DNA from 4 places in the Lactiplantibacillus sp. 3062 genome. Region 1 is predicted to be linked to each of the others. Evidence: predicted binding sites of a transcription regulator. Region 1 holds the regulator's gene; each other region holds the start of a gene.
The links. Region 1 encodes Rex, which represses fermentation and respiration genes when NADH is low (regulators of the CRP and FNR family bind a similar motif). Its sites were predicted from a motif close to TTGTGAANTANTTCACAA; they were not measured.

Region 1 (7,439 bases):
CACCGTGGGATGAAAATGCGTTTAAGACGGAACTTCGCCGACAGAGCGGTCGTTTCTATATTGTGATGCGTCATGAAGATCGCCTCGTCGCTTTTTGTGGTTGTGTCTTTGATGATCGCCGCCAAGATGCACATATCACCAATATTGCTGTACATCCTGATGTTCAAGGCCAAGGACTAGGCCATTTTATGATGCAAGTCATGATGAAGCGGGCGCGTAAGTTGCATTACCAAACGGTGACCCTTGAGGTTCGTTACAGTAATACGATTGCGCAACAACTTTACCGCGATTTAGGGTTTGAAAAGACTGGTATCAAGAAACGGTACTATTTTGGCGACCATGAAGATGCTATTGATATGACTTATCGTATTCCGGTAGCTACGGATGACTGAACGACAGCTTGTCGCCAGTACGCAGCTTGACGCGGGTCGGGCCGTCCAAGTTTGTTACCAGTTAGCGACATTAGCATATCCCGGTGGCGCACCTTGGCGGCAAGCGACGTTTGCGGCGGACATGGCGTTACCAACGGTACACTATGATTTATTACGGTGGCAGGATGAACTGATCGGGTTTGTCAGCCGCTCAACAGTGCTTGATGAGACCGAAATTACGAATATTGCAATTGATCCGGCCTATCAGCGTCAAGGGCATGCGCGGTGGTTATTAACAGCCTGCTTAGCACAATTATCGGCAGGGTCCGTATTCCTAGAAGTCCGGGCTAGTAATCTCGCCGCCCAGCGCTTGTATCAGCAATGCGGCTTTGACCAGATTGCCACGCGTAAGGAATATTATCATGATCCCGAAGAAGATGCGTGGATCATGCGTAAAATGATTAATTAAAAGGATGGGAACCGTGGAAAAACAAAACTTGATTTTAGCGTTTGAGTCCAGTTGTGACGAGACTAGTGTGGCAGTGATCAAAGATGGCCATGAGATTTTATCCAACGTGATTGCAACGCAGATTAATAGTCACAAACGGTTTGGTGGCGTGGTTCCTGAAGTTGCCAGCCGTCATCATATTGAACAAATTACAATTTGTATTGAAGCCGCACTTCAAGAGGCACACGTGACGTATGCTGACCTTGATGCTGTTGCCGTGACGTATGGCCCCGGTCTAGTGGGGGCACTGTTAGTCGGTGTTAATGCAGCTAAGACAGTGGCATACGCGCACCAATTACCGCTGATTCCAGTTAACCATATGGCTGGGCACATTTATGCTGCTCGGTTCGTTAAGCCGTTCGAATTTCCGCTAATGGCACTATTAGTTTCTGGCGGTCATACTGAATTGGTCTACATGCAAGCAGATGGGCAATTTGAGATTATAGGTGAAACACGTGACGATGCGGCTGGTGAAGCCTATGATAAAATCGGTCGGGTATTGGGTGTTCCATATCCGGCAGGTAAAGTCATTGACGAGATGGCACATGCAGGCCACGACACTTTCAAATTTCCGCGAGCAATGATTGATGAAGATAATTACGATTTTAGTTTTAGTGGGCTGAAGAGTGCGTTCATCAATACGGTCCATCACGCAGATCAAATTGGCGCGACTCTGGATAAGAACGATTTAGCGGCTAGCTTTCAGGCTAGCGTGGTTGATGTCCTGATGAGTAAAACGTTACGAGTCCTTAAACAATATCCAGTTAAGCAATTGGTCTTAGCCGGTGGCGTTGCAGCTAACCAGGGGCTACGTGAACGGTTACAACAAGATTTACCAGCCGCTTTCCCTGACACCGAACTAATCTTAGCGCCTCTAAAGTTATGCGGTGATAATGGTGCCATGATTGGTGCTGCGGGCTATGTTCAATATCAGCATCACCAATTCGGCGACGCGACGCTGAATGCCGATCCAAGCTTAGAATTTGATTGGATGCCAGGTATGTTGAAGTAATGAAGCAGTTATAAACGGGTGTGAAAAGACAGTCCTTTTCACACCCGTTTTAGTATCTTTTCATTAATTATGATTAAAAGAGGATGATTCCTAGAATCAAAAATGACCAGCTTAAGCCCGCTGGAAATAGTTCAAGTTAGTGTAAACTTGCTTAGTTAGTTCGTCCTACACCGACCTCCAGGCATTTCTGCCAATTGCCGGAACGTGGTGGGCACAGATTTGAGCCGAAAAACCACGTCTCAAATACTGGCCTTTCACTAACCAAGCACAGGACGCTTGCTAAGTGAAATTTCACCACTGGGCATTGTCAGAAACGCCTTCCAGTCGGGATAGCGTTCGAATGGCTGATAGGGGCGTACTCAACTTTTGCTGGATTTGTCGTTGTTTTTCATAAACGTTAATTTTATCAATCAACTGTCAGATTGAAAAGGTCTTGTGATAACTCACTATTTCTGAATTACCGTAGTAATAATTGAATATTTCGAAAAAGTGGAGAAGGCACTCTGATATTTGACTTAAAGGGTTCAGTATCAAAATAGCCAACGACAAATTGTACCGAGTTCAGTGGCCGTTCATCAGCCATTCGAGCGGCATCCCGACTGGAGGGGCTGGGTGACAATGTTCAGTAGCCAAATTATTCTTAGCTGGAAGTGGGTTCCTTCCGGCTTAGAATAAGACTCAAATCGACGTCGGCTTACGTTCCAGCAATTGTCACCCAGCCCCGGAGGTCGGAATCGGACGCGCATTGCTGACGAACAGGAACCCACCTAACCGGCACCTTTCAATCATGATTTATGCCGCGGATAGGGGCAAAATAATAGTCGCCTTAAGAATTATATTAATTCTTGAGGCGACTATTATTTTTATCTGATGAGTCATTGGAAAATTAGCTCAATTCTTCTAAAGCTTCAGCTTGTTCGGTCCATTCGGTTTCAACTTGTTCTTGTTGAGTATTGATGGCTTCAAGTTCTTTTTGTAGGTCTTGTAGTTTACCAACATCGGCCGATACTTCAGGTTGCGCCATTTCAGTTTGAATCTGTGTGGCTTGTTCATCTAAGGCAGTCATCTGTTCTTCCAGGGCGGCAACTGAGCGCTCGAGCTTGCGCTTTTCACGTTGTTGCTGCTTGCTGGCTTGGTAATTTTGCTGGCCTTTGGAGCGGGGAGCAGCAGTTGTGGCACTGGTTGAATCCGCTGCACCGGCTTCAGCAGCTTTTTCGGCCGCTTGGCTAGCAGCCGCAGCCGCGATTTCAGCTTGCTCTTGTTTCTTGTCGATGTAGTAGTCGTAATCACCTAAGAAGAGTTCCGTGCCTTCCGGAGAAACCTCTACGACACTCGTGGCGACTTGGTTAATGAAGTAGCGGTCATGTGACACGAACAAAAGGGTGCCGTCAAAGTCGTTGAGGGCGACTTCCAAAACTTCACGGCTATCGATATCCAAGTGGTTAGTTGGTTCATCTAAGATTAAGAAGTTGTCATTTTGCATGGCAAGTTTGGTCAACAGTAACCGGGCTCGTTCTCCACCAGATAGGGCATGAACGGGTTTATCAACATCTTCACCAGTGAAGAGAAAACTGCCCAAAATGGTACGAATGTCTTTTTCAGGAGTGGTGGGATGTTCATCCCAAAGTTCACTGAGGACGGTTTTTTTGTCGTTTAAATTACGTTGCTCTTGATCGTAGTAGCCCGTAACGACGTTGGTGCCAAAAACGGCCTGGCCTTTAATGAATGGAATCTGTCCCAAAATACTCTTTAGGAAAGTCGATTTTCCAATACCGTTCGGTCCAACAATGGCAATAGCTTCATGTTTCTTAATATTCAAGTTGTCGGGTTCCGAAAGAATCTGACCATCATAGCCCACGGCTGCATCTTTGACGGTCAACACAATGTTGCCGCTTTGTTTAGCCGCATGAAAGCCAAAGTGGGCAGTCTTCTCGTCACTATCAGGGCGGTCAAGGCGGTCCATCTTTGCTAACTGCTTACGCCGAGCCTGGGCCCGTTTTGTCGTAGAAGCACGCACGATGTTACGATTAACAAAGTCTTCAAGCTTGCTGATCTCCGCTTGTTGCTTTTCATAATGTTTCCATTGTGCTTGGATTCGAGCCGCTTTTTCTTGCACAAACTGGTCGTAGTTACCAGTGTAGTGCACCATTTCATGGTGTGATAAGTCATAGACTTCGTTAACGACCCGGTCTAAGAAATAACGGTCATGGCTAACGATTAGCAGCGCACCAGAGTAAGACTGGAGATAGCTTTCCAACCAAGTAAGAGTTTCGACGTCCAAGTGGTTCGTCGGTTCGTCAAGGATAAGCAAGTCCCGTTTTTCAAGTAACAACTTGGCCAAGGCCAACTGGGTCTTTTGTCCACCGGATAGTGCCGTCACCGACTTATCGTACACATCGGCGTCGAATTGGAAGCCGTGCAACACGCCCCGAATCTCAGCTTGGTAGCCGTACCCGTTTTTTTGTTGAAATCCAGTTTGAATCTGATCATAGGTTTTCAGGGTCTGTTGATAAGCCTGCTCATCATTCATGATTGCGGGGTCGCTCAATTGATTTTCGAGCTGGTGCATCCGTTTTTCGATGGCATGTAACTCAGCAAAGACACTACTCATTTCTTCCCAAATCGTATTGTTACTATCCAGTCCTTGGTCTTGCGCCAAGTAACCGATTGTTAAGCCCTTGCGCATTGAAATCTGGCCTTCGTCCGGTACCGTTTCGCCGGCAATCATTTTAAGTAAGGTTGATTTTCCGGCCCCGTTTCGACCGACGAGGGCCACCCGAGCGTGTTCTTGAATATCCATTTGTACGTTATCGAACAAGACATCGGCGCCAAAACGCCGCATAACTTGCTGTACTTGTAGTAAAATCACGCTTTATTAAGCTCCTTTCACATTTAATTCGTGACATAATTGTAGCATATTGTAACGGCCTGACCCAATTATTCGGAATAATAAGTAATTATTATTTCACAAAGTCACGCGTTATGCTAGAATAGTGTCAGCAAATTCACAAACTTTTAATTAGGAGGACACGTCCGAATGGCAGAAACAAAAATTCCACGGGCAACGGCAAAACGGTTACCGATTTATTACCGCTATTTAAATATCTTGCTAGATGCAGATAAGAAGCGGGTCTCATCGACCGAGTTGTCCGAGGCGGTTAAAGTAGATTCAGCAACGATTCGGCGAGATTTCTCGTATTTTGGGGCGCTCGGCAAACGAGGGTATGGATACGATGTTGAAACGTTACTTGCATTTTTCAAAAAGATTTTAAATCAAGACACCTTAACGAATGTTGCTTTAATTGGGGTCGGTAATTTGGGCCACGCCCTACTGAACTTTAATTTTCACAAAAACAGTAATGTCCGCATTTCAGCAGCATTTGATGTCAACGAGGCGATTGCCAATACAGTCCAAAGTGGGGTTCCAGTGTACCCAATGACGGAGCTCAAAAAGCAATTGATCGAACAACAGATTGAGATTGCTATCTTAACGGTGCCAACCACGGTTGTTCAGAAAATTACCGATGACTTGGTTGATGCAAACGTCAAAGGAATCATGAACTTTACGCCGTTACGAATCTCCGTTCCTGAGACAGTACGGGTTCAGAACGTTGATTTGACCAACGAATTACAAACATTGATCTACTTCATTGAACATTACGGTCAGCAATTAGGTGACAATGGTAATGACGATGAAAATGAGACTGAAGATTAATAACTCGCTTTATCTTTGAAATTAAATGGCTATAAAAAGGCTTCTCTGAATTATTCAGGGAAGCTTTTTTAACATACTTAGATCACGAATCATTGATTGTAACGTATAAATATTCGGTGAAAATTAACGTTGAAACGCTAGGTTAGCGCTACCTAGTAATGATACTAGTGCAATAAGCCTAATAACGTGGGTAACACGACCGATGCGTTCATCAGGATGTGAGCCGTCATCGATGTTTGAATCCGACCGGTGTGCTGGTATAACCAGCAGAATAATAACCCGATAAAGGCATAGAGGATAAAGTGACCATCCGCATGTGCAAAGCTAAATAACACACTAGAAATCAAGGCCGCCCCAATCTGACCAGTAACCGCACTTAGATTGCCAAAGATAACTTTGCGGAAGACGATTTCTTCCATAATCGGGGCACCGACAATGATGGCTAAGAAGAAAGCGGGATATTGTTGCCCAACAGTTAAGAGGGTGGTCGTGTTGGTTGACGCTGTTGACTGTCCCAGTAAAGCCGTCATTTTTAAAATGATGACTTGACCAATGATGACTAGGACAAGACCGATCAATCCCCAGATGAACGTCATGAACCAGTTACTTGGTTGTTTTTCAACAACGTTTTTTGTCCGCATGCGACTCGCCAACCAGATGAGTAGGATTGCACCGACTAAGTAGTCGACCGTTTGAATCACGAATACTTGGGCCCCTAGCTGATGGAAAGCAGTCACAAGGACGCTCGGTAGTGCGTAAATAATAAAGTAGATGATAAGAATAAAGATTGATTGGCGGCGATTAACCATCAAGTCACGTCCTTTTAAAAGTTTGATTTAAGATTTATTGATACTTCAATAGTATTCATTATAGTCGATTTGACATTCTTTGACTAATAATTGACAAATCACTTGCAATCTTGAATTAAAATGATATAGTTGACAATGTAATTAGCACTTGAGGTTGAGGAGTGCTAAAAAAGAATAAATGGAGGGATTCACGTGTTAAAACCATTAGGAGATCGCGTTATCTTGCAACAACAAGAAGAAGAAGAACAAACAATTGGCGGTATTGTCATTGCCAATAACGCTAAGGAAAAGCCCCAAAGCGGTAAGGTTGTTGCCGTCAATGACGGTCGTGTTTTAGATAACGGGACAAAAGTTGACCCCAGCGTGAAGGTCGGCGATCAAGTATTATTCGATAAGTATGCCGGTACCGAAGTCAAGTATCAAGGTGCTAAGTATTTGGTATTGCACGAAAAAGATATCGTTGCAATCGAAGACTAATCCATTTAAATTGCGCAACTTAAAATAAATTAAATTCATGAGGTGAATAGAGATAATGGCTAAAGAATTAAAGTTCTCTGAAGATGCACGTTCAGCGATGCTAAAAGGTGTCGATCAATTAGCTGACACAGTTAAGTCAACGTTAGGTCCTAAGGGTCGCAACGTTGTTTTGGAACAATCATATGGTTCACCAACAATTACTAATGATGGTGTAACGATTGCTAAGGCGATCGAATTAGACGATCATTTCGAAAACATGGGTGCTAAGTTAGTTTCTGAAGTTGCTTCAAAGACTAATGACATCGCTGGTGATGGGACGACTACTGCAACGGTCTTAACACAATCAATCGTTAATGAAGGTATGAAGAACGTTACGGCCGGTGCTAACCCTGTTGGCATTCGTCGTGGGATTGAAGAAGCTACTAAGACGGCGGTTGACTCATTACACGCTATGGCACACGAAGTTAAGACGCAAGAAGATATTGCGCAAATCGCTTCTGTATCTTCAGCAAGTGAAGAAACTGGTAAATTGATTGCCGAAGCCATG
Region 2 (7,439 bases), on a different contig from region 1:
TTGAGCTGAGCAATAACTTGTTCGGGTGAGTATCCTTCAGCGACTAATTTAGCAGCTAACAAGACCATGTAAGCTTCTCCACCAGCCGTAATTAGTGAATCAAACGGATAAACCTTGATGTTGGTTACGTTTGGCAGGTAACTTTCGAGATTAGTAATAAAGCTGGTGATACCAGAAGAAAGATGGATACTAATGACAGCATCATAGCCCGCCTTTGCCAGCTGATCATAAGTCGTTTGCATCTGACCAAGGGTAATCTGAGTGGTCGTTGGTAACTCAGGCGCGGTACGCATTCGTTCATAAAATTCTTTGGACGTTATTTCGACGTTTTCTAAGTAGGTTTGGTGACCAAAAATAACAGTAATTGGGACGACGTGAATATGATACTTTTCAACATCGGCCGCTGAGAGGTAGCTTGCGCTATCCGTTACAATTGCGGTTTTCATTTTTCCCCCGCTTTCATTTGGTGAAAGTATTGCCTAACATTATAACGCTTGTCAGTAGTTGAAAGCTAGCTTTGATGAATAGATTAAGGCGATTAATGTTTGAAATTCTCAACAACTAACGTCATAATGAGAATCATTAAATGGGGGAGGGCACAGGATGACCAAACGAATTGAGATAAAACCGGCAACAGCTGCGGATCAAGCAGCGCTGGCTGAAATATATTTAGTGGACCGTCAGCAAGATTTTCCATGGGTCACTGATCCACAACTGCAAGATTTTAACGAAGACAGCCGTGGTGAATTCGTGCTGGTCGCGTGGATTGATGGTCAGCGGGCTGGCTTTTGTTCGTTGTACCGGCTGGCCAACTTCATTCATCTGCTTTTTGTGGCCCCAGATTTCCGCCACTTGAAAGTTGGTGAACGGCTACTGACAGAAATGCGCCAGTATGCAACCGAACCACTCACGTTGAAGTGTGTGATGGCCAACGAAAATGCCCTGCGATTTTATGCGCAAGTAGGGTTTCGAATTGTCAAAGCAGATGCGGACGCGCTCCCACCAAATTATACGTTGCGTGATACGCATACTGAGCAGTACGTGGCATTAGTGGATGTTATGGCCAATGAACGCAAACTTAATTAATCTAATTTATTTTTAATTTTAAGGTTGACATTGTGATAATCTGGCGCTAGAATCTAATCATTAATTAAATTTAGATTAAAAACCGTGATAAGGAACGGTGCTAAGCTGGTTAGTTAGCGAGCTGCGGATTGGTGTAAGGCAGTCAATACCACTTAACATAGATCACCTTGGAGTTGCGCCTCGAAATTCGTGGAGATGGTGCTGGATGGTACCCATTAATGTACCGGCGTATCGCAATTGCTGTACGTACTAAGGTGACTATTGTGAAGTAGTCGCGAATAAAGGTGGTAACCCGTTCTGGACGTCCTTTAATTAACTCATAGGAGTTAGTTAAAGGACGTTTTTTTATGATTTAAAGGTGGTGAGGAGTATGGAATCGGACATTCAGGTGGCTAGTTACCAACAAATGTGGGCAATGGTAACTAGTCGCACGAGGACTTGCTCCTCGAGTAACACATAGGTCAACAAGGAATCAAAAACACATAGTATAACTGAGTACTCCGGGTAGATCACATACGATACCACGTGTATCGATTAACACATAGTTTTAGCAACGTGCAATTTATACGTTTAGGCACACATAGTTTTAACATGAACGATATTTATGACCCGTAGTCTTAATAATTCGTATTTAAGACGCCCGTACAATTAGCTGGCGCACTGAATACATCCAAATAATGAAGTGACAACTAGATTAATTGTAATGAGTTAACGTATTAGCAATGATTAGACGGCCTCATTACGAACACATATTGGGATAACAGTAACCACAAACACATAATGGAGGTTTTATAATGACAACTACCACCACAGAAACTCAAGTTGCACAACAGCTATTTACGGCCTATCAGACACAGCATGCGTTAACAATGGCTGATTTTACAAGTAGTGTCGCTGACGAAGACGCTGCGTATCGAGTTCAAGCCGCATTAACGGCCTTAAAACAGCAGCCGGTTGGTGGATACAAGGTCTCGTTGACGAGTGCGGAAACTCAAAAGATGTTTGATGCTCATGCGCCGCTGTACGGTGCCCAGGTTGCAGATCACTTTTTGGCGGCACCAACCACGGTTCGACGCGGGCAACTAATGGACCCACTCGTCGAAGTTGAGTTGGTCTTTAAGGCTAAAGAAGACCTGTCAACCACCGATTCATTGACCGATTTATGGCAAAAAACGACTGTCGCGCCGGGACTTGAATTGCCAGATTCACGTTTTGCTGACTGGTTTCCCGATTTGCCTAAAAATTTGGTGGTCGCGGATGCCGCAGTCGGTGGGCTAGTGGTATATGGAACTGAACGGGAGACTGCCGAGTTGTTCGCTTCAGCTGATGCAGTGGCAACGCCAAAGTGTACGCTAGTCCATGATGGGGAGACGGTTAAAACTGGTCAAGCGAGTGAAGTGTTGGGTAACCCGCTTGAGTCATTGAAGTGGTTAGTCGGCAAGCTTGCAGAGCAAGGTAAGACATTAACGGCTGGTCAACGAGTTTCGTCGGGGACGTTTGTCCTACCACCACATTTGACCGCGGGGCACTGGCAAGCCGACTTCGATGCCGGGCTGGGACAGGTCGCACTGGATGTAACGGAAGCCTAAGTAAAATAATTACGAAAAAGGCCTTCATAAATGTCATGACATTTATGAAGGCCTTTTTGAAGTGTTGCTAAATGAATGTTTTTCAGATGATTAGTAATTTTCAAAGATTGGACAGACTGCTAATTATCCAATTTGTAGACCAGAATGTTTCACGTGAAACATTACTTATTTAAACGATGGTAGTTTTGATCAAAGTACTTGCCGTTGCGAATATCATTCGGCATTTCTTTGTAAGGTGCTTCACTGATTACATCTTCATTGTTTTGGCCGGCGTCGCCCATGTAAGTAATATTGGCAAATTCGGGTACAACTAGTTTTGGATAAGTGGCATACTTTTCACGAGACTGTTCCATTAAATCGATGTGTTCGTTTTGGTAAGTGACCGTAATTTCAGGGTGTTCTTCAACCCACTTTGGGAAGAAAATCGTACCGTGTAGTTTCTTCTCATTGGGCATGAAGTCTAGTGCAACGTCAGTCCCAGTTGGTTCAGTCCAAGAAATTTTGTAAATGCCTTCGGTCAACATGACGATGTCAGCTTTTTGATCAGTGACCCAACGACCGGCAACCATCCCACCGTGGATTCGGTAATCAACGGTGTGGTCGTTCTTGGCGTACCACTCGTATTCCCAGCCGTTATCATAAGTGTAGATAAAGTGTGTGCCGAGAAAGTCATCAAGTGTTTTAAAAGTTTTTGTCATTAGAATTACCTTCCTTATGTCTAATATGTCATTTTAATCATGTAATTTATTACATGTTTTAAACAACAAGGTTAGTGTATACTGTTATCAAGGAATCGTCAAGGAGGAATTTCCAATGGCGCAAAAAAACAAGTTACAATTTATTATTCTAGGGTTATTAAACCAGCAACCATTAACGGGCTATGATCTAACTAAAGCCTTTGATGACGAGATCGGTGAATTCTGGCAAGCTCAACATAGTCAAATTTATCCGCAATTGAAGCGACTAGAAGAACAAGGTTACGTCACGCATGAAATTACGGTCAGTGGCGAAAAACTTGAAAAGAAACTCTACCACATCACCGCAACTGGTCGGCAGCTGTTACATGAGTGGATCAGTGTCGGTACACCAGACTTAACCGCTACGAAAGATGAATTTATTTTAAAACTATACTTTATTCAAACGGATCGTGATCCACGCCTACTAGCGATGTTACAGGAACAGCTCACCTTGCACACAGCTAAGTTAGCACACTTACAACAGCGATTGGCGACCGTTTTCCCGCAAGCTAAAGCTGCTAAGCAACATTATGGTCACTATTTGATCTTACAACATGCGATCGGACGAGAAGACTACTATGTGAATTGGTTGAAGCAGACGTTGAAAGCCTTACCGGAGTAATGGGGAGAGTGCTGCCGCTCTAACTGGTGGCTGGAATCATAGCGTTAAAAGCTACCCTTAATTATTTAGAGCGGCGTTTGAAGGAAATCAGCTTATGATTATATGCGTGTGAGAAATGGTGCCGTTTGAATTCTGAAACTGGTATAATGGCAGTGGTCAATATCAATTCACTTCAATGAGGAGATTAACTATGGAAAATCAAAAAATGCAAGAGCCACTTGTCTATCGGCGAATTTTACTGACCGTTGATGAGGACGATAATACCTCTTCAGAACGTGCGTTTCGATACGCAACGACTTTGGCCCACGACTATGATGTTCCGTTAGGAATTTGTTCGGTGCTGGAAAGCGAAGATATCAATATCTTTGATTCATTAACACCGTCGAAAATCCAAGCTAAACGGAAACACGTTGAAGATGTCGTTGCCGAGTATGTTCAGCTTGCTGAACAACGAGGCGTTAATCAAGTAGAGCCGCTTGTCTATGAAGGCGGTGATGTGGATGACGTCATTTTAGAGCAAGTTATTCCAGAATTTAAACCAGATCTATTAGTGACCGGTGCCGATACCGAATTTCCACATTCTAAGATTGCTGGGGCAATTGGTCCGCGTTTAGCCCGAAAAGCACCTATTTCAGTTATCGTTGTTCGGTAATCAAGACTCGGGACAGGGATTAAGATCCAAGCTGATGAAATTTTAACAACCGCAAGCTCATCATGGCTAATGAGGAGCTTGCGGTTGTTTTTGACTGCTATTGTTCATTAATGAACTTAACAATTTAATTTTTTTATTGGCTATAAATACTGCTAAACATGAGTTTATAAGTGTACTGTTTGGATGATATTAAATAATTTTTCAAATTCTTGTTGCATTATGAGCAAGGATGGCTATAATAAAGTTTGTAAATTAATTCACAAAGGAATTGAACGGAGGAAGCACTTCATGATTAAGACAGAAAAAAATCAAACAAGCAAAGTTACTGATGAAGTTGATCAATTAGTTCAACGTTCTAAGAAAGCATTAGCTATTTTGAAGTCATATACCCAAGCACAAATCGATGATTTATGTGAAAAGGTTGCGGTTGCCGCACTGGACAATCATATGAAGTTAGCCAAGTTGGCGGTTGAGGAAACCGGTCGGGGTGTTGTTGAAGATAAGGCGATTAAGAACATCTACGCCAGCGAATATATCTGGAACAGCATGCGCCATGATAAGACAGTCGGCGTCATTAAAGAAGACGATGAAGAGCAACTAATGGAAATTGCTGAACCAGTTGGTATCGTAGCCGGGGTTACACCCGTAACGAATCCAACTTCAACAACGGTTTTCAAGACGTTGATCTCATTAAAGGGGCGTAACACGATCGTCTTTGGTTTCCATCCTCAAGCTCAGAAATGTAGTTCTGCGGCTGCTGATGTGATGCGGGAAGCGATTAAAGCTGCTGGTGGTCCAGCTGATGCTGTTTTATACATCGAACACCCAAGCATTGAAGCAACCGACGCCTTGATGTACCATACGGATGTTGCGACGATCTTGGCTACCGGTGGTCCAAGTATGGTGACAGCCGCTTACTCATCAGGTAAACCAGCACTGGGTGTTGGTCCTGGTAACGGCCCAACTTATGTTGAAAAAACAGCTGACATTAAGCAGGCGGTTAACGACATTGTTTTATCGAAGACGTTTGATAATGGGATGATTTGTGCTTCTGAAAATAGTGCCATTATCGACAAGGAAATTTATGCTGAAGTTAAAGCTGAATTTATTCGTTTGGGTTGCTACTACGTTAAACCTAAAGATGTGCAAGCCTTGAGTGATGCTGTCATTGATCCTAACCGGCACACAGTTCGTGGTCCAGTTGCTGGTAAAACAGCTTATCAAATCGCACAAATGGCTGGCTTGAAAGATGTCGCTAAGGACTGCCGGGTCTTGATTGCGGAGATTAATGGTGTCGGTATCAAGTACCCATTATCCGGCGAAAAATTATCACCAGTTCTGACCGTTTACAAAGCGGATTCGCATGAAGCGGCGTTCAAACGGGCTAATGAATTACTTCACTATGGTGGCTTAGGCCATACTGCTGGGATTCATACGACCGATGATGCATTGGTCAAAGAATTTGGCTTACAAATGCCAGCTTGCCGGATCTTAGTTAACACGCCATCTTCAGTTGGTGGGTTAGGTAACATCTACAATAACATGGCGCCTTCATTAACTCTGGGCACGGGATCATATGGTGGCAACTCGATTTCTCATAACGTTACAGATATGGATCTGATTAATATCAAAACTGTGGCAAAACGGCGTAATAACATGCAATGGGTCAAAATGCCTCCCAAAGTCTACTTCGAACGCAATTCCGTTCGCTACTTGGAACACATGGCCGGGATTAAGAAGGTTTTCCTAGTTTGTGATCCTGGGATGGTTGAATTTGGCTATGCTGATCGAGTAACGGCGGTCTTGAACAAGCGGACTGATCCGGTTGATATCGACATCTTCTCAGAAGTTGAACCGAACCCGTCGACTGACACAGTCTACAAAGGGGTTGCCCGGATGAAGGCCTTTAAGCCAGATACAATCATTGCACTCGGTGGTGGTTCTGCAATGGACGCCGCTAAGGGGATGTGGCTCTTCTATGAACACCCAGAAGCTTCCTTCTTAGGTGCTAAACAGAAGTTCCTGGATATCCGGAAGCGGACGTACAAAGTACCAGTATCCGAAAAAGTAACTTATATTGGGATTCCAACGACTTCTGGGACTGGTTCTGAAGTAACGCCATACGCGGTTATTACGGACTCCAAGACGCACGTCAAATACCCGATTACGGACTACGCAATGCAACCAGATATTGCGATCGTTGACCCACAATTTGTTGAAACGGTGCCAAAGCGGACGACGGCTTGGACTGGTCTCGACGTAATTACCCACGCAACCGAAGCATATGTTTCAACGATGGCTTCTGACTTCACACGCGGCTGGTCAATTCAAGCTTTGCAATTAGCCTTCAAGTACTTGAAAGCTTCTTATGATGGTGACAAGATGGCTCGTGAGAAGATGCACAATGCCTCAACGCTAGCTGGGATGGCCTTTGCCAATGCCTTCTTGGGTATCAACCACTCGATCGCCCATAAATTAGGCGGGGAATTCAACTTACCACACGGATTGGCAATTGCGATCACTTATCCGCAAGTCGTTCGTTACAATGCTGAAATCCCAACGAAGTTAGCAATGTGGCCGAAGTACAACCATAATACTGCCTTAGCCGACTATGCCAACATTGCCCGGGCCTTAGGGTTACCAGGCAAGACCGACGAAGAACTCAAAGAAAGCTTAGTTAAAGCTTACATTGACTTGGCTCATTCAATGGATGTGACCTTATCCTTGAAAGCCAACCGGGTCGAAAAGAAGCA
Region 3 (7,439 bases), on a different contig from region 1:
GGTCAATTTGCCGCGGTAACGTCACCAACGCTAGTCGTCCAAGGCTATACTGATCCGGACATAAGGACTGTAGCGGCTCAAACGGTCGCGATTACTGATCCGGACCTGATGACGACAATCGTGACTTATGACCATCGTATTATTACGGTAACACCAGGCAATCCTGCTCGACCAGGACAGCCAGTTGATCCTGACAATCCGAATATCTTGTTTCCAGATGAGGGTGGCGACACCGATTTAACGCACACCGTTACTAGAATCATTCACTATGTTTATGAGGATGGCACGACAGCCGCAGCCTCGGTCCTACAAACCGTCCAATTTCAACGCAATGCGATGATTGATTTAGTGACGGGCGAAGTGACATACCAAGAATGGGTACCAGTCTCGGTAACGGAAATGGCGGGCGTTATTTCACCAATTGTAGCGGGTGCCACGACCACATTAACAGAAGTGGCAGCCCAGCAGGTGAGTGTCACAACTGCCGATCAGGTTGTAGTGGTTACTTACAAGAAATCGGCAATCAAACCGGAAGAACCGGGTCAACCTGAGCAACCAAGTCAACCGGAAGAACCGGGGCACCCTGAACAACCAAGTCAACCGGAAGAACCGGGGCATCCTGAACAACCAAGTCAACCGGAAGAACCGGGGCATCCTGAGCAACCAAGTCAACCGGAAGAACCGGGGCACCCTGAGCAACCAAGTCAACCGGAAGAATCGGGGCACCCTGAGCAACCAAGTCAACCAGAAGAACCGGGTCAATCCGAAAAACCAGGGGAACTGCAAAAACCGAGTCAGCCAGCTGATTCTGAGCAACCAGATGGATTAAGTGATCAAGCCAATTTGAGTCGTAATCAGGCTGAACAATCACGGACGTCACAGCCATCACAAGCAGAGTCAGATCAAAGCGTTGTGCAGACGAATCAGCAGAAAACAGCTGCGTCCGTTTCAGGTATTGGTTGGGTTAGTGCACAGGCGGTATCAAAACGTACCACTAAGCACCATCGGATGACGACCCTTCCCCAGACAGACGAGCAGAATACGCAATTATCACTCTTGGGGATGATTGGATTAGCATTGAGTTCAATTTTAGGTTGGCTGAAGATTAAGTCCCGCGATTAACAGTTGTGAGATGATACCCGTTGTGAGTTGCGGATCTTTAGGAACCGGGATTGACGGGGTTAATGTTCCTTTGAGGGACAGCTAGTTTTGAATGATTAATATAGGCAATCACTGACGTTTCTTATTAAACGGTAGTGATTGCCTTTTATGGTATCGTCGTTGGTACTTTTGATGCGGTCAGTTGACCGGTCAAAATGGCGACTAATAACTGAGCAAAGGAACACACGCGGCACTTTTCGTAGTGACACTAAATGTCAGACATATGATAGTAGCAACTGGGTGGGGCGTTTAAAAAATTAAGGGTTATGCCTAAAAATAACATTTATCGTTGACAATTGTAAACGAAGGGATTAATATACACATATAGATTACAAGTGTAAACGATAATGAGAAAGGGACGAATAAAATGATGATTAAAGTATTAGTCTTATTAATTGGTGGGTTAGCAATTGGGTTTATTCTGTGGTGGTTCTTCGGGAAGCATGCTACGACAACGGTCACCGCGAGTGCAGTTGATGATCTACAGCAGGTTGATGTGGAGGTTAAGGGTGGCTATTCGCCAGAACAAATCGTGTTGAAAAAAGGGGTTCCGGCGGTACTTAATTTTACGCGCAAAGATGCCTCTGGTTGTCTGGACCACGTGGTGTTCAGTGATTTTGGTATCAATCAGGAATTGCCACAAAATCAAGTTGAAGCAATTACGATTGATACGAGTAAGTCTGGTGAATATCAATGGGCCTGTGGGATGGACATGTTTCATGGGAAATTAATCATTAAATAGTGGGAGGAAAATCAAATGAGCGCACGACAACAAATCAATATTACAGTAGACGGCCATTATGATCCAGCAGAAGTAGCGTTACAACAAGGTGTACCGGCCCAATTAACATTTACGCGCACGAGTACGCAGGGGTGCTTAGCGCAAGTACATTCAACCGACTTGCACTTTGCGACTGAGTTACCCCTTGACCAACCGCAAACGGTGACGATACCAACTGATCGAGCCGGTGAATTTCACTTTAGTTGTGGGATGGACATGGTGAGTGGCAAGGTGGTGATTGCGTGATGAGCACGACGAAACGGTTTTGGATTTCATTAATATTTTCCCTGCCACTACTGGCTAATATGATTTTGATGCCCTTTGGCTGGATGCTTCCGGGTGGTGATTGGACGCAGTTGGTTCTGACGACCATCATTATGGCTGTTTCGGCTCGGCCGTTCTTGCAAAGTGCGTGGGCGTCCTTTACTAAGCACCATGCCAATATGGATACTTTGGTGGCGATTGGCACCGCGACGGCTTATTTTTACAGCTTATATGCAATGGTAACGGGGCAAGCAGTCTTCTTTGAAAGTGCCGCACTTGTGACCACTTTCGTTTTGCTCGGCCAAGTCTTTGAAGAACGGATGCGACACAACGCGTCCAGCGCGGTCGCAAAGCTAGTGGGCTTACAAGCCAAGGAAGCGGAAGTGTTACGCGATCAAGAATTTGTAAAAGTGCCGTTGGATCAAGTAGTGGTCGGCGACATTATTCGGGTCAAGCCAGGGGAAAAAATTCCCGTTGATGGTGTAATTACAACTGGCCGCTCAACGGTTGATGAGTCAATGGTGACGGGAGAAAGTATGCCGGTTCAAAAAACGGTGGCGGACGCTGTCATTGGTTCAACGATTAATAGTAATGGGACCTTTCAGTTCAAAGCTAGCAAGGTCGGTGACCAGACAATGCTGGCTCAAATCGTTGAGCTCGTTAAAAAAGCACAAAACAGTCACGCACCGATTCAAAAGCTGACCGATAAAGTTTCTGATATCTTTGTGCCGATTGTGCTAATTATTGCTATCGTTACCTTCTTGACCTGGTATGTTTTCTTGAATGCTAGTCTCGCGAATGCCTTGATTTTTGCGGTCGCTGTGGTCGTGATTGCCTGCCCGTGTGCGCTAGGTTTAGCTACGCCGACCGCACTAATGGTCGGTACCGGCCGTGGTGCCAAGATGGGGATCCTGATTAAAAATGGTGAGGTCTTGGAAGCTGTCAATGACGTTAAAACGGTGATCTTTGATAAGACGGGAACGATTACGGTTGGTCACCCACAAGTGACCGATGTTATCGGCGACGAAGCCCAAGTACTGCGCGTTGCCACTAGCTTAGAGGCGGCTTCGGAACATCCTTTAGCTGCGGCAATATTAAAACGCGGCACGGCCCGTGGTATTCAAGCACCAACCGCCACGAACTTCCAAGCCATCGAGGGTAAAGGTGTGACTGCTCAAGTTGAGGGCCAATTAGCGGTGGTCGGTAATCATAAATTATTAACTGATGAGCCGATTAGTGCTGAATTACAACGCCAAGCCACTGAGCTTCAGGACGCGGCGAAAACGGTCGTGTACGTGGGCTTAAATCACGAAATCATTGGATTGATTGCCATTCAAGACGTCGCCAAATCGACGTCTGAGGTAGCCATTGCGAGTTTGAAAGCACGTGGCTTGAAGACGGTCATGTTAACCGGCGATAACGAACGGGTCGCACAAGCTGTGGCGGATCAAGTCGGTATTGATGAAGTGATTGCTGATGTGCTGCCAGGTGATAAGGCTGAGCACGTTCACGCGTTCCAGAAGGCTGGCAAGGTGGCCTTTGTCGGCGATGGTATTAATGACGCCCCCGCGTTGACGACGGCGGATGTTGGGATTGCCATGGGTTCCGGAACTGATATTGCAATCGATGCTGGTGGCATAGTGCTCGTTAAGAACGATCTGCGCGACGTTGACCGGGCGTTGGCATTGAGTAAGAAGACGTTTAATCGTATTAAACTTAATCTGTTCTGGGCTTTCGTGTACAACGTGCTCGGAATTCCAGTCGCGGCGGGCCTCTTCTTTGCCATTGGTCTGACGCTTAGCCCCGAATTGGCCGGATTAGCAATGGCCTTTAGTTCATTGTCCGTAGTCACGAGTTCGGTATTGCTAAATAAAGCTAAGATCAGTTCGAACGCCCAACCTGCGTAGACGATGAGCAGATAGCGTCGGATGAAATCGTGCTTGTTAAACAAGCAGAAATGTGTGTTAATGGTACAAAATATGCGGGTGTCTAACGCCAGTTCACGTTGTTGAGCTGGAGGCGACACCCGCTTTTTGAGTCGAAAATTTAAGGAAGAAAACTGGCTATAAATTCCTCACAATCAGTAAAAAAGAGTATTAGATTTACACTAATTAAGTATCATATCGTTAGTGTAAAATTAGAAGAATGCCCATTTAACGGAGATAAGTGTGGTGTTAGATGCTTTTGTAAGCGCTTGAATCAAATTGTGTATTGTGTAACAATATTAATTGTAAGCGGTTTACATACTATTTGAAACGAGGGTTTGAACATGAAAATTAAAGCAGCAGTGGTTGATAAAGTAAACGATCCATTTGTCATTAAAGATGATATTGAATTAGCTGAAATGAAAGCAACTGATTTACAAATCAAAATGGTTGCGACTGGAATTTGCCATTCTGATGAAGCAATTCGGCGGGGTGATGCGTCGTTAGGTTATCCAGTAATTTTAGGACACGAAGGTTCTGGAATCGTCGAAAAGGTCGGTTCAGAAGTAACTAATTTTGAAGTGGGCGACCATGTTATTCTATCATTTTACGCTGACGGAACATGTGATAACTGTCTGAAAGGCATGCCAATTAAATGTCGGAATTATGCCGACTATAACTTGAGTGGGACTCGTCCCGATGGTTCCGACCATTTCCAAGAAAACGGGCACCATATCAGTGATATGTTCGACCAATCTTCCTTCACGACTCATACGGTAGTTGACCAACGTAATGCGGTTAAAGTACCAAAAGAACTAGATTTACGTCGCTTGGGACCTTTAGGCTGCGGCTATGTCACCGGGAGTGGCACTGTTTTGAACAGTTTACAGCCGCGCCCAGGACAAACAATTGCAGTCTTTGGGACTGGTGCGGTTGGTTTAGCGGCAATGATGGCTGGTAAGATTTCCGGCTGTACCGAAGTGATTGCGGTCGACATTGTTGATTCACGGCTAGAACTCGCCAAAGAATTAGGTGCTACTCACGCCATTAACAGTAAGGAGGAAGATCCAGTTGAAGCAATCAAGAAGTTGACGCATGGTTACGGGGTCGACTTTGCCGTTGATACGACTGGGGTAGAACCAGTTATGGTTTCTGCAATCCACGCACTTGCTCAAGGTGGGACGGCTGCTTTGATTGCCGTTACGGCCAAAAATATCACCATTAGCTCATGGAACGATTTGTGTGTTGATGATAAGAAAGTCATCGGTGTTAACATGGGTGATGCCATCCCTGGTGTTGATATTCCACGGTTAATCGATTTCTATCAACATGGCATGTTCCCATTTGAAAAGACCGAAAAGTTCTATAAGTTTGAGGATATTAATCAAGCTAATGCTGATTCAGGTAGCGGCAAGACCATCAAACCTGTCTTGATCATTGATGAAGATTATCAATCGGGGAAATAGCTGCCGGCTGGGTGCCATCAGTTATGATGAATAACTTCTAAAACAGCGATGTCAAAAGTTGATTTTGACATCGCTGTTTTTTGCGTTAAACACAAGCCGCTTGGACGGCTTGCATAATTTGTGATTAAAATGTGCCGGTTAGGTAGATTCCTGTTCGTCAGCCGGTGCGCGTCCTATTCCGACCTCCGGGGCTGGGTGACAATTGCTGGAACGTAGCCGACGTCGATTTGAGCTAACGCCCAACCCGCGTCATCTCAAATACGAGTCTTATTCTAAGCCGGAAGTACCCCACTTCCGACTAAGAATAATTTGGCTACTAAGCATTGTCACCCAGCCCCTCCGGTCTCAAGAGTGTGAGGGGCCACGAGTTGAAGCCGAGCATTGCCTAGCCAACGGATTAATGCGGTTTTGGCATTAGTCCGTTGGCGTAGCAAGCACAGGCTTTAGTGGCCCCGAACTCGGTACAATTTGTTGTTCGCTATTTGATACTGGAACTTTAAACAAAGCGTTAGGTGTATTAAGCCCTCTGTCAAGAGCTTAAATCTTACTACACCAATTCAGGATTAGTGAGCTATCTCAATATCATTTTCACCCTGACAGTTGATTGACAAAATTATGGTTTATGAAAAACAATGACGAATTCACCAAAAGTTGGGTACGCACATGTCCGCCATTCGAACACTGTCCCGACTGGAAGGGGTTTCGGCCAATGCCCAGTGGTGAAATTTCACTTAGCAAGCGTCCTTGGCTTGGTTAGTGAAAGGCCAGTATTTGAGACGTGGGCTTCGGCTTAAATCTGTGCCCACCACGTTCCGGCAATTGGCAGAAATGCCTGGAGGTCGGTGTAGGACGAACTAACTAAACAAGTTTACGCTGAGTCGAACTTTTTTCCCAGCGGTCCATAGCTGGCTGTTTTTGAATTTAAGAACCGGCACGTTTTAATCACAAATCAGGACAAATTAATTTGCACAATGCGTGTTCTGATAGATATTCTTATCTGTGTTTGTCGGTTTATTGTTGCGGTGTTTATTTTGAATAGCGCGTCCAAACGTGGGGTGCATGGCATTGCCGAGTAACGATTCGAGTTGTAGAGAGGTCCCAATCAAATAATCGGTTCAAGAATTTACTATGAATTCTTGAACCGATTATTTGCTGTGAATGATTTAGTTAACTTTGAATGGGGGATTACTTGGCATCATATGCGGCTTGGAAAATCTTGATGATGTCTTCTTTAGTACCTTTGCGTGGGTTAGAGAAGGCGTTACCGTCTTTAAGCGCATTAGTCGCCATGTGTTCGAAGTCCTCGATCTTGGCGCCAATTTCCTTGATGGAATGCGGAATGCCAACGTCTTCGCTGAGTTGTTTCATCGCTTTGATAGCTAATTCGGCAGCATCACGAGTCGATAAGCCATCAGTGTTTTCGCCCATAATTTTGGCGAGCTCGGCGAAACGTTCGGGGCACGCGATTAGATTATATTCTTCAACGTAGGGTAAGAGCAGCGCGCAGCAGACGCCGTGGGGTGCGTCATATTGGCCGCCGAGCTGGTGGGCCATGGCGTGCACGTAACCTAGATTGGCGTTGTTAAAGGCCATGCCGGCTAACATTTCAGCTTCGACCATGTGTGTCCGGGCTTCTAGGTTATGCCCATTGGCGACGGCTTCACGTAATGATGTTTCGATTAATTTGATGGCCTGGATGCACTGTGAATCGGTAATCGGATTGTGATCGACAGAAACAAAGGGTTCGATAGCCTGGACAAAGGCATCCATGCCAGTTGCGGCCGTGAGTCCCTTAGGAACATCTAGCATGAGAGTGGGATCGTTAAAGGACACGAGTGGCAT
Region 4 (7,439 bases), 230 kb from region 1:
CCTTTCTTCAATTACGCGATGGCACAGCAACTTTTCAAGGGGTAGCTCTCAAAAACGAGCTCGGTGAAACAGCTTTTGCACAACTGACCGACCTCGCGCAAGAAACTAGCCTCTGGGTCACCGGCACGATTCATGCAGATACCCGTTCCCCCTTTGGCTACGAGCTTGCCATCTCACAATTTGAAGTGGTTGGGACTAGTCACGACTACCCGATCACGCCCAAGGACCATGGTATTGATTTCCTGTTGGATCATCGCCATCTTTGGCTACGGTCATCGCGTCCCAACGCAATTATGCGAATTCGCAATGAGGTCATTCGAGCCGTTTATGAGTTCTTCAATGACCGCGGTTTTATTAAGATTGACGCGCCGATTTTGACCGGTTCCGCTCCTGAAGGGACGACTGAATTATTCAAAACTGATTACTTTGGTCAGGACGCCTATTTATCACAATCCGGACAGTTATACGGTGAAGCTGGCGCAATGGCGTTCGGCAAAATCTTCACGTTTGGACCAACTTTTCGGGCCGAAAAATCCAAGACTCGTCGCCACTTAACAGAATTCTGGCAACTTGAGCCTGAAATGGCCTGGATGCATCAAGATGAAAGTCTGGAAGTCCAAGAACAATTGGTGGCCTACCTCGTTCAAGCCGTGATTGACCATTGCCCCCACGAACTGGCCGTTTTGGACCGCGATGTTGCGACGTTGCAAAAGTACACCAAGCTCCCATTTCCGCGAGTTTCGTACGACGATGCTATTACACTACTCCAAGCGAACGGCTTTGACGTCGACTGGGGTGTCGACTTTGGCTCACCGGAAGAGACATTTTTGGCAGAACACTTTGACCAACCGGTCTTTGTCTTAAACTATCCCAAAGCAATCAAGGCCTTTTACATGCAGGCACACCCGACGCGCGATGATGTCGTCATTGCAGCTGACCTGTTAGCACCTGAAGGTTACGGCGAAATCATCGGCGGTTCCGAACGCTCAACGGATTATGACTACTTGAAGGAACGGTTACTAGCCAGCGGTCAAGACTTGCAGGATTACGAGTGGTATCTCGATTTACGCAAATATGGTTCGGTGCCGCACTCCGGTTTCGGTATGGGTCTGGAACGTTTTCTGGCTTGGATCACTTTGCAAGATCACGTTCGCGAAACCATTCCGTTTCCACGTATGTTGCACCGTATTTACCCGTAAAGTCGCTCCAACCTAGTGCTAGTAGCATTGGTTAATCAAAATTAATCGTGCATCCTTTAAATTCCCCACGCATTTTCGAATGTGTGGGGAATTTTTTATCTTATTTGTTGACAAGCAACAATATTCAAGATAAAATGTTGCTTGTCAACAAAATTAAGGAGCTGTTTAAAATGACAAAATTATTAATGATTAATGCTCATCCACACACGACCGTCCCCAGTGCCTCACTGACCGTTGCAGCGAGTTTTAAAACTGCGTATCAGCAAACCCATCCGAACGATGAGATTACGACACGCGATCTTTATCAGGACGGCGTTCCCGCTTTGAACGACACAACCTTCGAAGCTTGGCGTAAACAAAAATACGGTGAAGAACTAACGTCAGTGGAAGCTGAACTACTTAGCCGTCACGCCGCCTGGCTAGCTGAATTTCTAGCAGCCGACAAGATCGTCTTCGTTAATCCAATGTACAATCACTTTCTTCCAGCCGAACTCAAACAATACTTAGACTTAACCGCAGTCGCCCGTAAAACTTTTAAGTACACGGTCAACGGCCCGGTCGGCTTATTACCCGACAAACACGTCTTACACATTCAGGCTGCGGGTGGCTACTATCACCAACCTGATCAACACAACCAGGTTGAAGCAGGCGACCCCTACCTCCGTGGCATGATGCAACTGTATGGGATTCAGGATTACCGAACCATCTTCATTGAAGGATTGGACCAATTTCCAGAACAGCGAGAACAGGCCATCACTGCCGCACAGGTAGCAGCAGAAAAACTCGCCGGTGAATTTTAAAACCGGTATAATAATAGTAATAAAAGCTAATGATTAATTGATAATTGCGCGCTAACCAACACGAGAACCAATCGCCGTGACGCACAACTATCTAAGGGGGATCAATCGATGTCAATATCCACGGAACAGACAATTCTAACGCAGCTCAAAACGATTCGAACCAAGCGTGCTTCCACTACTGGTGAACAGAAATGGTTACAGCAGCATATCACCGAAGCCAATCTACGCCGCCTGTTGCCGGATATTTCCATCGTTGGCCTACATTTATTATCTGAACTAGAGGCCGGCCCACAAACGGGCATCGACTTAGCCACTAACCTCGGCGTCACTCGAGGTGGTGTGACCCGGGCAGCCAAACGACTCGTAACGCAGGGCTTAATTGGCTCATTCCAGCAACCCGATGATCACAAAAAGATCTTCTACCGCTTAACGCCGAGTGGTCGTAAGCTGGCCCGCTATCATGATAAGATGCATGCAACCCGCAATTATCAAGCAATCACGCTCCTCCATGAACACTACTCACCAGCAGAACTTGCGGTGATTCAACGCTTCTTGGCTGATTTGACGGATTATGAAGCTTAATAAAACCAAAAACACCGCTACGACTAATGCGTTCGTTAGTCACAGCGGTGTTTTTGAATTTCTAATGATTAGTGATTTTGTAACCGATACTTGCGAATTGCCATAATCAATGACAACGTGTTGAGTACCAATGATAAACTGCTGAGGAGCAAACTCGTTTTTGTAATACGCATGAGCGGCCTCCATTGATTGAATTTGTTAATTCTAGTTTACCGGTATTACGCACTAAAAGATACTAAAAGCACTAGGTGATTCGTGGGTTGTGCGATCAGTGGTTAATCATTTGACACAGTCTGTTCGGCCTGGGATAGCGCGTCCTTGACTGCGGCCTTGATGGCACGGCTCGATACAGAAGCGCCGGAAACTGCATCCACATCATAAGTGTTAGCAGCCACCATTTTTGCCGGCAATTCGGCAACTGCCTGACCACCAACTTCACCAGTCTCATGTTGTTCAACTACTTCAACATGAGTTAATTGTTGGTCAACATACGTGATACGAACCACAACTTGCCCACCAATGCCATCATCTGAGCGCCCTAAGTATTGGTGTTCACCAACTGTGATGTCCGGTGATGCTTCAGCTAGCAAATCATTGGCACCAGTCTGATGCACCGAAGCACTAGTATTCGCATCCGGCTTAGCCACTGCTTTTTCATCGACTAATTGTGTCGTTTCTTCCTTAGGTTTAGCTGCATTTTCACCAGCGATTTTTCCAAAAATCAGGCATTCAGCTAAATTACCGCCACCTTGATACTGATTTGCACAAATACCGCCCAATTCACCTGCACCATACAAGTGCGGAATAGGTTGCTGATTTGCATCTAAAATCTCTGCCCGGTCATTACGACGTGGTCCCCCTTGGGTATTAAGTACGTTGTTTGTTAACTTAAGCGCATAATATGGCCCACCATCAAATGCCCGCATCGTATCAACCTGCCGATTAAACGCGTAGTCAGTACCAGACTCGACAAAATAATTGAAATCATGAACGGTCTTGGTAAGTACCGTACCATCAACTTCCATAACTCGTGCTAAGTCGTTTAGAGTAGTGGCCTTCACAACTAAATCGGTGAGATTATTAATCGGCGTATATTGACTTGCTAACATCTGTTGATACTGAGTCTCATCAAAAACCAGGTATGGATGGACATTTGTCCGCGGTACTCGCCACATTCCATGATCATAAATGTGACCGTGCCGGTTGGCTTCACTCTCATCAAAATACCGACTACCGTCATCAGCCACCGTAATAACGCTACCATGGTTAACTTCCGGCCAGCCTAAAATCAAGCGACCACGTTCACCTTGTGGTACGGCAATCGAAAGACCATGTAAAAATCCGAGTGATTCATAATTTTGCATGTGCCAAAAGTCCGCGCCAACTTCTTGGGCCATCTTAATACCAGCACCCTTATTAAACAGCGTGCCTAATGGTGCCAAGTGCTCAGCACCAAGGTAGTCCTGGATGGCTTGTTGATTATTTTCAAAACCACCACAAGCTAGGACTACGCCATTGGTAGCTCGAACATTAACTAAACGATGCTGACGTTCGATTTGGACACCGATAATTGTATTCGTAGTGGGATCTTGAATCAGATGTTGTGCCGGAGCACTAAGCCAGACATCAATCTGTTGGTGCCGATCTAACACTTTTTGTCGAAGAATTTTCCACAAAGCTGCATCAAAAATGCCATGATGGACAGTTGTAAAGTCATAGGATTGGACTCCATCAAATTCAGGAAACTCATGAACTGCACTGTCTAATGAAATTGGAGAATCAGCAGCTGTAAAATCATTTTTGACACTCACCGGTTCAACATTGAGATACTTTTGAACATAGTCGCGCATATTCGCCATGCCCGCTACGAAAGTATCAACCATACTATCGTCTAATTGCATGGGTGCCGTTAAGTTTTGATAATATTTTTTACCCTCATCGAAACTATCTACCGTTCCTAAGAGTTGGGCAGAATAACGGGTATTGCCTCCTTCATGACCATTCGGCGCTGCATCCGTGAGCAATACCTTCGCATGTGCATCCGCCGCAAACCGCGCTGCTGTCGCCCCGGCACCACCAAAGCCAATAACTACCGTATCATATTGATAATCCCATTTAACCTGATTCATTTTTTGGAGCATGCTGACCACCCTTTCAAAATCCATTTAACGTATTCTAAAGCACAATTGAAATTGATATTTAAATCACAAACAGAATCATTTTTTAACTACATCTGTATTATATAACCGCTTTCATTTTTATAGAAATAACAATCTGATTATCTGTTATTACAAATGAGTAATGGGTTATACTTGATTTTAATAAGATTAAGCATTAAAGGTGGCGATTTCATGGAAAATAAATTGTTAGTATTTTTAGAAGCTATTCAACAGCACAATAGTATGACGAAAGCTGCACAAAGTTTATTCATCAGTCAGCCGTACATTAGCCGCACAATTAAAAGTGCGGAAACTCATTTTGGGACCCCCTTAATCGACCGCGGCCATCATCCACTTGAATTAACTTATGCTGGAGAAAGATTACTGACCTATTTGCAAAGTGACGCCCGTCTCCATCAGCGAATGAACACTGAACTTAAAGAAATCAGTCAAAATAAGTATCAAAGTATGACGATTGGGATTACACCACCAATGGCTAATGCTTGGTTTAGTCAAACACTACCTGCTTTTTATCAACGTTTTCCGAACATTCGCACTAAAATACTAGAAATCACAACATCAAAAGCAGAAACGTTGCTAGCTAGTCATCAGCTAGACTTTTTTATTGGCAAAACAATTCATCAAACTAACGTCAAAACCATCCCTTTGCAGACAATTTCTTTGTCTTTAGTCATTCCAAAAACAGCCGGAATATATCAGTCCAATCAATTTTGGCGACCGTTCACCCCCACCATTCTTACAGGAATGACTGGTGAGCCTGTCATCCGTGCAGTCGGTGAAGCTCGCTTTCAAGAACTGGTTGACCATTACTTTGCCGATAAAGGCATTCAAACGATTCCACTCATTGAAGTCGATAACTCTCGCTTTGCACTAAGCTTGACACTTCAAGGACTTGGTAGCATTGTTCTAGCCACTGCAATGTTGGCAAAACTAGCCACTCAACCAGCCAAGTACCCTATCAATGCGTTCAAATTACCAACAAGCGAGCTCAGCCTTGATTTTAGTATTGCCTACTTACCAAGTCACGTGCTAGCTAAACCGATTGCTTATCTAGTCGAACAAGCTTGTCAAACCTTTAATCCTGCGATTGATTTTTAACATAAAACGCAAACTGTCAGCATCTATTAAGCTAGATGATTGACAGTTTGCGTTTTACTTTCAAAATAAATCACCGGTAGTAAATCATGTTCAACCCCACCAGCTGTTGCATTAGTTGCTCATTTTCTGGTGATAGTTTGATTTGTTGCTGCCGCAGACATTTGGAGATGTCTAAGTTCATTCTGTCGAATACTCCCAGTACTGAACCAGTTCGTTGTTCCAATAGTTCCTGATAATAAGTTGCCAGCAGCTGTCGTAACGGTTGCTCATTCGTGGTATTTAGATTAGCAACTAAATCACTAATTATGCCCACAGCAACACGTGCCCGATCCTGCCCCCCGCTGTACCATTTCACCGTCATATCTGTTCGACTCCTTTTACGCAATAACAACTGCCACCATGGTCGCTGAACAGGTCTTCTGCTCAAACCTAATAACTCATCCGTTGAGACAGCAAATAGTTTGCTCAGTGCTACCAATAACTCTAAATCTGGATAACTTTTTCCTAATTCCCACTTGGAAATAGTTTGCCGTGAGACGTGTAACCGCTCCGCCACCGTCTGCTGGGACCATTCATGCTGTTGTCGTTGCTCTTTTATTTTACTGCCAATCACAATTTTCATCCTACCCGCTCCTCTATTACAATACTAGACTATTGAGTGCACCAATTCATTGCAACACACTTAAGCGCTACCGCAACGGTTGGTTGCAACCGCTCAAGATCAAGTCTCGGTATGAAAATGCTGATACAACGACTTTCCTGAAACTAACAATTCCACAACTTGTTGAGGATCATCAACCGTCACACCTTGTCGTTGCAAATAACTGACAAATTGCGGTAAATAGTCGCTGGCCTTCAACGCACATTCCAGCTGATAAGTTTGGGCATTAGTCTTTAAAATCAATTGAAAATAATCCGGATTGAAATCAAATGGTGAAAGTCGTTTGCGACACCGATAACTGATGGTAACTCGCTGCAGATCTGTATAGTGGATTAGTTGGCACCGTGGACAATTGAACACAATTTGGCGAAACTTCGTCAATGTCGATGCAGCATACGTATGCAATTCAATGGTAGCAGGCTGAATCACCCAGTAACTATTGATTCCCACTGGAACGACCACAATCAATCCAACAATATAAAGTGATAAAAAGAGCCACCACGGCTGATAACCAAAACCAGTAAATAATAGACAAACAAATAGCCAAAATAATCCGAGACCCAGAAGTCGCCCAAAGCTTAGTCGCCGACCAACAATATATGGCTTTGGAAAGAAAGCACTACCACGCACTAATTCATCCAAGGATAGATTATACAGATCCGACAGTGCCAGTAAATTATCGATTGACGGAATCGCCTTTCCGCGTTCCCACTTAGACACCGCCTGAGTCGTAACAAATAACTTGGACGCTAATTGTGCCTGTGTCAATCCATACTGACAGCGACGCGTTTTCAATAATGCTGCGAGTAACATTGGCTCGCCCCCCTTTATGATTTCAGCTTAATCCTCAACCACGATCAAACCAATCAACTCATGGTTGTTTAGTCACAATCATGTATGGTAGTCATAATTTGTTGAA

Region 2: the regulator Rex is predicted to act here: its motif matches at 4,932-4,949, upstream of adhE (bifunctional acetaldehyde-CoA/alcohol dehydrogenase).
Region 3: the regulator Rex is predicted to act here: its motif matches at 4,411-4,428, upstream of ACWQAU_RS08785 (NAD(P)-dependent alcohol dehydrogenase).
Region 4: the regulator Rex is predicted to act here: its motif matches at 4,774-4,791, upstream of ACWQAU_RS06270 (FAD-binding protein).

Annotation. Positions count from the first base shown of each region.
Region 1 covers NZ_JBVAYE010000003.1:270,804-278,242, reverse strand. Annotated here, with positions in the region: gene rimI (ribosomal protein S18-alanine N-acetyltransferase) at 1-392, shown strand, start outside; gene rimI (ribosomal protein S18-alanine N-acetyltransferase) at 385-840, shown strand; gene tsaD (tRNA (adenosine(37)-N6)-threonylcarbamoyltransferase complex transferase subunit TsaD) at 845-1,891, shown strand; gene ACWQAU_RS07265 (ABC-F family ATP-binding cassette domain-containing protein) at 2,778-4,760, opposite strand; gene ACWQAU_RS07260 (redox-sensing transcriptional repressor Rex) at 4,929-5,606, shown strand; gene ACWQAU_RS07255 (CPBP family intramembrane glutamic endopeptidase) at 5,771-6,415, opposite strand; gene groES (co-chaperone GroES) at 6,608-6,892, shown strand; gene groL (chaperonin GroEL) at 6,948-7,439, shown strand, end outside.
Region 2 covers NZ_JBVAYE010000001.1:501,833-509,271, forward strand. Annotated here, with positions in the region: gene ACWQAU_RS02270 (DegV family protein) at 1-446, opposite strand, end outside; gene ACWQAU_RS02275 (GNAT family N-acetyltransferase) at 604-1,086, shown strand; gene ACWQAU_RS02280 (2-keto-4-pentenoate hydratase) at 1,881-2,675, shown strand; gene ACWQAU_RS02285 (phenolic acid decarboxylase) at 2,837-3,373, opposite strand; gene ACWQAU_RS02290 (PadR family transcriptional regulator) at 3,489-4,034, shown strand; gene ACWQAU_RS02295 (universal stress protein) at 4,225-4,686, shown strand; gene adhE (bifunctional acetaldehyde-CoA/alcohol dehydrogenase) at 4,975-7,439, shown strand, end outside.
Region 3 covers NZ_JBVAYE010000005.1:35,604-43,042, reverse strand. Annotated here, with positions in the region: gene ACWQAU_RS08805 (mucin-binding protein) at 1-1,122, shown strand, start outside; gene ACWQAU_RS08800 (cupredoxin domain-containing protein) at 1,529-1,903, shown strand; gene ACWQAU_RS08795 (cupredoxin domain-containing protein) at 1,919-2,188, shown strand; gene ACWQAU_RS08790 (copper-translocating P-type ATPase) at 2,188-4,113, shown strand; gene ACWQAU_RS08785 (NAD(P)-dependent alcohol dehydrogenase) at 4,476-5,597, shown strand; partial or broken gene ACWQAU_RS08780 (iron-containing alcohol dehydrogenase) at 6,783-7,439, opposite strand, start outside.
Region 4 covers NZ_JBVAYE010000003.1:45,746-53,184, forward strand. Annotated here, with positions in the region: gene asnS (asparagine--tRNA ligase) at 1-1,199, shown strand, start outside; gene ACWQAU_RS06260 (NAD(P)H-dependent oxidoreductase) at 1,370-1,999, shown strand; gene ACWQAU_RS06265 (MarR family winged helix-turn-helix transcriptional regulator) at 2,108-2,581, shown strand; gene ACWQAU_RS06270 (FAD-binding protein) at 2,857-4,746, opposite strand; gene ACWQAU_RS06275 (LysR family transcriptional regulator) at 4,933-5,859, shown strand; gene ACWQAU_RS06280 (helix-turn-helix domain-containing protein) at 5,930-6,481, opposite strand; gene ACWQAU_RS06285 (helix-turn-helix domain-containing protein) at 6,581-7,333, opposite strand; gene ACWQAU_RS06290 (kinase) at 7,402-7,439, opposite strand, start outside.